2 linked regions of the Roseiflexus sp. RS-1 genome follow. The protein of the gene in region 2 interacts with the protein of the main gene of each other region in a pairwise test. Links are inferred from orthologs where the notes say so. Each region holds a gene or a part of one and is shown on either strand. Other genes may lie near its edges.

What was found. The genes of interacting proteins can lie anywhere in the genome.
Region 1: the proteins of ROSERS_RS20830 (region 2) and minD interact in binary tests that used the Bacillus subtilis proteins (3 or more experiments, as listed by UniProt). The link is inferred for Roseiflexus sp. RS-1 from one-to-one orthologs.

Annotation. Positions count from the first base shown.
Region 1 is NC_009523.1:1,904,000-1,907,465, forward strand. The notes cover bases 465-3,391. They hold minD (septum site-determining protein MinD), read right to left. Parts: upstream 2,371-3,391; coding sequence 1,558-2,370; downstream 465-1,557. Other genes in these bases: ROSERS_RS08050 (AI-2E family transporter), read right to left, coding at 465-928; minE (cell division topological specificity factor MinE), read right to left, coding at 1,230-1,493; minC (septum site-determining protein MinC), read right to left, coding at 2,431-3,090; ROSERS_RS08075 (pyridoxal phosphate-dependent aminotransferase), read right to left, coding at 3,307-3,391. Also shown: more of ROSERS_RS08050, read right to left, coding at 1-464; more of ROSERS_RS08075, read right to left, coding at 3,392-3,466. UniProt on the Bacillus subtilis protein: ATPase required for the correct placement of the division site. Cell division inhibitors MinC and MinD act in concert to form an inhibitor capable of blocking formation of the polar Z ring septums.
Region 2 is NC_009523.1:5,063,683-5,066,994, forward strand. The notes cover bases 301-3,073. They hold ROSERS_RS20830 (CpsD/CapB family tyrosine-protein kinase), read right to left. Parts: upstream 2,138-3,073; coding sequence 1,463-2,137; downstream 301-1,462. Other genes in these bases: ROSERS_RS20825 (response regulator), read right to left, coding at 923-1,306; ROSERS_RS20835 (YveK family protein), read right to left, coding at 2,332-3,054; ROSERS_RS20840 (hypothetical protein), read right to left, coding at 3,056-3,073. In the rest of the region: ROSERS_RS20820 (hypothetical protein), read left to right, coding at 1-263; more of ROSERS_RS20840, read right to left, coding at 3,074-3,312. UniProt on the Bacillus subtilis protein: May be involved in the regulation of capsular polysaccharide biosynthesis. Autophosphorylates in vitro. Phosphorylates and activates in vitro two UDP-glucose dehydrogenases, YwqF and TuaD, as well as the DNA-binding proteins Ssb and SsbB.

The DNA.
Region 1 (3,466 bases), 3.2 Mb from region 2 along the record:
CGGCGGGTCCGACGACATGCGGAATGATGAAATTGTCCTCGAACATGCGCAACACAAAGTAGGTTAACCCTATCGCACCGGCTATCAGCCAGGCGGGCCAGCCCCACGGCGCCGGCGCCTGAAACAATGCCACAATGATCGCAATGCCTGCGGCTGACCACGGACCGATCAGCGGAATGGTTTCCAGAATGCCGGTGACAATCCCCAACACCAGCGCGTAACGTACCCCCAGGATCATGAGCGCAATCGTGGTCAGTGTCGCCATAATCGGGATCAGCATCAGCGTCCCGCGCACATACCCTGCCAGAATGCGGTCGATCTGTGATCCCAGTGCACGGATTTCAGCGCGGTATGGCGCAGGAACAAGCCCATATGTCCACTCTACGATGCGTGGCGCTTCCAGCAACAGGTAGAATGTGACGATCAGATAGGTGACAAACAGCAACAGTGTCTCAAATGCAATCGCCACCAGGTGCGGTACGTGCTCCGGCAGCCGCCGACCGAAATCGGCGAGCGCCTCACGGAGCGCCTCGTTGACTGGTGCGACCTCAATATCGATGCCTGCAATCGACACGTGCTTGAGCAGCAGGAGTTCTTGCTGGACAAGGTTCAGAGTATGCGGAATTTGTGCCTGTAAACCGCTGTACTCCCGTTCGATCGCCGGTCCAAGGGTGCGCCAGAGACCGTAGATGATAATGCCGATGACGATGTAGAGCACACCAATCCAGATCGCCCGTCCAATACGTGTGCGACGGTTCAACCAGGTGATCAATGGGTTGAACAAATAGGCTGTGATCGCTGCGGCGACGAATGGGACCAACACATTCCCCAACCCGCGGATCAACCAGAAAAAAAGGGCGCCCAGCAGCGCAACCGTGATCAGTTTGATCGTGGGCGAAAAACGGATCGGACGAGCTTCTACGCTCATACGTACCTCCGATGTGTAAAAATGCGGAGATATCCTGTACGCCTATTGTACCGCACGGCTGGGGATTGTGAAACGTGAAGGTTTGAAGGACGTTGGACGTTGAACGTTGAGCGCTTAACGTTGAACGTTCAACGTTGAATGTTGCGCTCCTGGCAGACTGGTGGGTTTATGAGATACCGGGTAGAGTCGACACAGATGAAAGGCGGCGGAGCAACATCCTGAGCGGATGCATATCATGTGGCGCAAACGTCAACAACGCAACATGCCCTCGATATGCTTCCCTGCACGCCGGGGTGATCGTTCAGTATTTCTGCGTCGTCCGTCGCAACGGAATGTCTGCCTTGAGGTGATCGACAGATTCGCCGCGCAGCAGGGTCACCTCGATGGCGCCCGCGTCCACCGAAGGCACATATCGCGCGATAACCGCCGATAGATCGGCTTTGAGCTGCTCCATCATATCCGGTGTCAGTTTGACCCGGTCGTGAACCAGCACCGTCAACAGCCGGTCGCGTGCAATATCGGAGCTGCGCTCACGTTTGCCAAACAGTGTATCCAGAAAACTCATAACGTTCCCCATCCGCTCTCAGCAGTTGCGGGGCGTCTGACATACCCCGCGCGACATGCACGTTCTATCGCTCGCTTCCCCTGGCTCGAATGCCAAATGCACCAAAAATCTTGTTCAGGATGCCTGGATTCTCATCAAACACCGTTATCGGCACATCTTCACCGGCAAGGCGTCGTGCAATCTCACTGAATGCCCGCCCGGCGCGAGAACTGCGATCCAGAACGGCAACTTCGCCCCGGTTCGTGCTCGTCACAATCTGTTCATCGTCGGGTACCACGCCGATCAGGTCAATCGCCAGAATCTGCAGCACATCATCGATGCTCATCATCTCGCCGCGACTGACCATACGCGGTTTCAGGCGATTGATGATCAGGCGCGGATGCCCCTTGTCGAACGCCTCAACCAGACCGATGATTCGGTCTGCATCGCGTACCGCCGCGACCTCCGGCGTCGTCACGATCAGCACCTCATCGGCGCCAGCAATCGCGTTGCGAAAACCGGCTTCGATCCCTGCCGGACTATCGATCAACACATAATCGAATTCGGCGCGCAGTTGATTAGCCAGCGCAATCATATCGTCCGCCGTGACTGCATCTTTATCGCGCGTTTGGGCTGCCGGGAGCAGACAGAGATCGGGGAAATGCTTATCCTTGATCAGCGCCTGTCGCAAACGACAGCGTCCTTCCACCACATCGACCAGGTCATAGACGATCCGGTTCTCCAGACCCAGGACGACATCCAGGTTCCGCAAGCCAATGTCGGCATCGACAACGGCTACCTTCAGGCCCTGCATCGCCAGCGCAGCGCCCAGGTTTGCCGTCGACGTCGTTTTCCCGACGCCGCCTTTGCCGGAAGTAATCGTAATGACCCGCGACATGTTCTTTCTCTCCTGAAGGGTGAATGGCCCCGACCCCTGGTGTCACGGGTCGTCGCTATTCTACCTTCGGTATCGTTCCCACGACTCTACCGCGATCTGATCGCCATCGATGTACGCCACTTCCGGGCGTCCGCTGGCTGCGCCATCCGGAGCGCGTGCGATGAGATCCGCTATCCGCAACTGCGTCGGGCGTAGTTCGATGGCACAGATCATCGCTGAGCGATCACCAAGCGCCCCGGCATGCACGGTGCCGCGCAAGCGCCCCCAGACAACCACACTGCCGCCCGCAATGACCTCGGCGCCCGCGTTCACATCGCCAACAATCGTGATATGCCCCTGGTGACGAACAACCTGACCTGAACGAATGGTGCGGCAGACGAACAACGCTTCGCCGGGTTCGTCGGATGCAGCGACGCTTCGTGCTATCGGGCGCGCCACCACGCCAGCAGCGCGCGCCGCCGACCGGCTCTCGCGCGATGTCGATGCCAGCGCCGATGCCTCCAGGTGATGCTCACGCATCAGCGCCATCAATTCCGCGAATTGCTCTTCGGTAAGCGCACGATTGCCGATATCGACAACAACCCGCGCGCCGTTGAAGAATTGCGCCCCCTGGTCGAGCTGGCTGCGGAGCGCGCCCAGTACTTCAGACCAGACGGCTGACTCATCAAGGTGCAGCCGTAGCCCTTCTTTTCCCCCTTTGATCGCAACCAGTGTCGTCATGCACCGTACAGACGCAGAAAGAGGCTGCTCGAAACAAATGTTGCGGCATATTCTTCACTATCATACCATATACTGTCAAGCGTTTGCGTGGTATCCAATCGGTGGACTGCTCTGAAGCGCCGCGTTCCCTTGCCACATGACGACCAGCCATCGTAGTGATGTGCAGGTGCAGCCTTGACAGCAACCCGACGCCCGGCTGCATCGACTTCCATCGCATCAGGCGTGGCGGGTGACTCCAGAAAGCGCCACGATCAGACGCTCAATTCCTGCGCGCAACTGCGTCGGTTCGATCAGGCAGGAGATGACGATGTGCGCCCCCTGTTCGTAGCCGTAGAAATAGCCGGGATGCACCAGCACCCCATGCTTCAACAGATAG
Region 2 (3,312 bases):
TCGGCAACTATGTATCGCTTGAACAACAGCGCGACTATATCATTACTGCAATGAAGCGCATCGATGAACTCTATCGCGCGCCGGACGGCAAGCCGTGGGTGGGGGTTGCATTTCTGTGGAATATGAACTTCGCAGTACTCTGGGGAGCGCAGGGCAATCCGGATCACGAGCAGGCGTCGTTTGGCATCCTGAACCCCGACTGGAGTCCACGCCCCTCGTTCCTGGCGATCCAGAGTTACCTGGCGGAGCGCAAACGGCGGTGAGGCGGCAGCGGGTGAGAGAACCGGAAACGTAGAACAATATATTACGTTGACCATCGTCCAGGTCCGCCGTGTTGCGCGAGGCGCCCGCTTCCGGCAGAGCGTAGACCGAAATTCATTTCGGTCACCGTGTGGGGAGCGCGATTCCAGGAAAGTTCAACCTCGTCCACGGGGTTGAACCTCTGTGAGAACTGCTTAATGGAGATTGAGAATTTATTCCGCTATCCCGCGCTAGCCGTGGGGCTGAAGCCCTCGGCTATCTAAGGCAAAGCCCGCCTGCGCGGGCTATATCGGATTATTTATTCAAAGACCATAAGCCCTGGCTGAGGTCGGGTAGGTCCTGCGGGCTGGATCAACCCGGCGCCCCCCGGCATAGGGAAAGGTGGCAGGTACGCCAGCCCCGCAAGGGCTTCCTATGCGCTCAGGGAGGGTTTGAGCCCGCACGAGCGGAGTCGCGCGCCTGACGAAGGACGATGGCGGATGGCTTCTCTCCAACCGCCACGCAAGGCAGTCGCCGCACGGGGAGCGTGAGCGTGACTGTGTTTGTTCGAGGAGGTTCAATCTCTATGAGAACTGCTATAATTCTTCAAACTCATCAACGTGAACATATCAGACTGCTGAGCTCGCAACGATGCGCTGCCATCTGATCGTCGAGCAGACGCTCAGTGCAGCACGTCGCGCACAATCTGTTCGAGCCGGTCGAGGGGAAAGGGCTTGGGCAGGTAATAATCGACGCGCTGCTCACGGGCGCGCTTCTCCAGTTCGGGGGTGGCGTATGCCGTAATGAGCACGACGCGCGTATCGGGAGATGTTTCTTTGATCGCAGTGGTTAACTGCAACCCATTCATCCCCGGCATATTATAGTCGGTGATAACCAGGGGCACCGGACGCAGCGCGATTTGCGCCAGCGCTTCGGCGCCGCTGCTGACCGTTACAATATCATATCCTCCGGTGAGATCGCGCATCAGGCGATGAAGGATGATAAGAATATCAGGCTCATCCTCCACCAGAACAACTGCCGGATTTCGGATTGAATAATCAGGCATGGTGCGATCTCCATCGCTCTGCGTCAGGATTGCAACGCCAGTCTGCCGAAAACACGACCGCGAACGACTCTCGTCTCACAACTGGCGCACACGATTGACAGTACGGCTATTGTATCACAGGGCGCGGAGTCGGGCAATATGCCGAAACCGTATGGCTCATGCATAGTAGCCGTATTCGCCGTCAAACCGCGCACTGTTCAACACCACGCCAATAATGTTGGCTTTGACCTTCTCCAATATCTCCCGCGCCCGTCGCGCCCGGTCGCGGCGCGTGCGTCCGGCTTCGAGCACCAGCAGCACGCCATCGACGCGTGTCGCCAAAACAGCGGCATCGGTGACTGCGATGACCGGCGGTGTGTCGAAAAGGACCATATCGGCCATCCCGCGCAACCGCTGGATGATTGCTTCCATCCGACGTGATCCGAGGATATCGGCGGGGCGCGGCGGGAGAGGACCGCTTGCCAGCAGGCTCAACCCGGGCACCCCTGTTTCCTGGAGCGGCGGCGGCGCATCATTGTGCGCCAGGATCATATTGGTCAGCCCGATGTCGTTCGATAGCCCAAACAGGGTGTGGAGCGAGGGTCGGCGCAGATCGCAGTCTACCAGAATAACCCGCTGTTCCGCCTGAGCAATCGTTACCGCCAGGTTCGCCAGCGTAGTCGATTTCCCTTCATCGGGTGCAGTACTCGTCGCCAGCAGGGTTTGCAGCGGCTTGTCGAGGCTGGAAAACTGGATGTTGGTGCGCAGCGTCCGATATGCTTCGGCTGCGGGCGAACGCGGGTCGCGCAGCGCGATCAGCGGAGAGTCGGCGTATCCGTTGGTGTGATTCATCTGTTCACTGCACTTCAGTCGCCTGTGCGCCGGGCACGCGGCGTTCTTCCGAAACCTGAGCGCTTTCTTGCGTTGTGTCTTGCCCCGTTGATGTGGGCAACATACGAAACCTGGCTTCCACAACGCTCATCGCATAGTGCTGCGCTGTCAGACCGACAATGCACGCCGATCCTTGCGGCACGCAATCGTTGTTGCTACGGAACAACTTCCAACTCTTCATTTTTGCGCGCACGTCTCGCCGTGAATGTCGCTCCTCTGGAGTCGCTGCTCACTGCAGGAATAGCGCCGAGCGTCGCCAGTTGAACATACCGTTCGACATCAGACGGCGTTTTGATGGTGTCGTCGAGCGCCTCCAGCACAAATGCCAGCAGCACGCCGAGCACCAGACCAAGCACTGCGCCAGCAAGCATATTGACGCGCGTCTGCGGGCGGTGGAGCACCGGCGGCGTTGCCGGTTCCAGAACCGTCATGCTGATCCGATCCGTTCCTTCAAGAAAGTTGTTCCGTGCGCTGACCAGCGCAACCATATTGTTGCCGATCGCGTCCGCCAGTCGCTGCGCCGTTGCCGGATCGGGGTAGTCGACCTGCACAATCATCTTGCGTTCGTCCGGGCGCGGCTGGATCGCAACACGCTTCAGCAACCATTCGGGCGTCCGGTCGAGTTTGAGTTCGTCGCTGATCTTCTGCAACTGCGGTCGCGCCAGCGCCATCTCGCGGAAACTGCTCATACTGTTCTGGAGCACAATCGATAGCCCATTGTCGATCCGGTTTGGCACGACCAGGTAACTCGCCTCTGAGCGGTAGATGCGCTCCTGGAGGCGACTGAATATCAGCGCGCTTGCCACTGCCACCACCATCGTCAGCAGGATAACCCACCAGCGACGCCGCAGCACGGCAAGATAATCAGACAATTGCATGTCATCCTCCTGTTGCCCGGTCTGACGAGGCGTGCGCGATTTCCCGCCAGTACGCGCCGAGAGCGATCAGAGCGCCAACTGCCAGCCCGGCCAATCCGCGCAATGCCGCCGAGACGACGCCTGCACGCCAGTCATTGGTTCGCACTGCCGGACCGGGCGGTTCGAGCACAACCACGTTGACCAGGGTGCGTTCGGGTGTCGCCGAGGGATCGCCCCACAGCGCCAGTCCACGTCGCTGCACCACTTCGACCGCTGCTA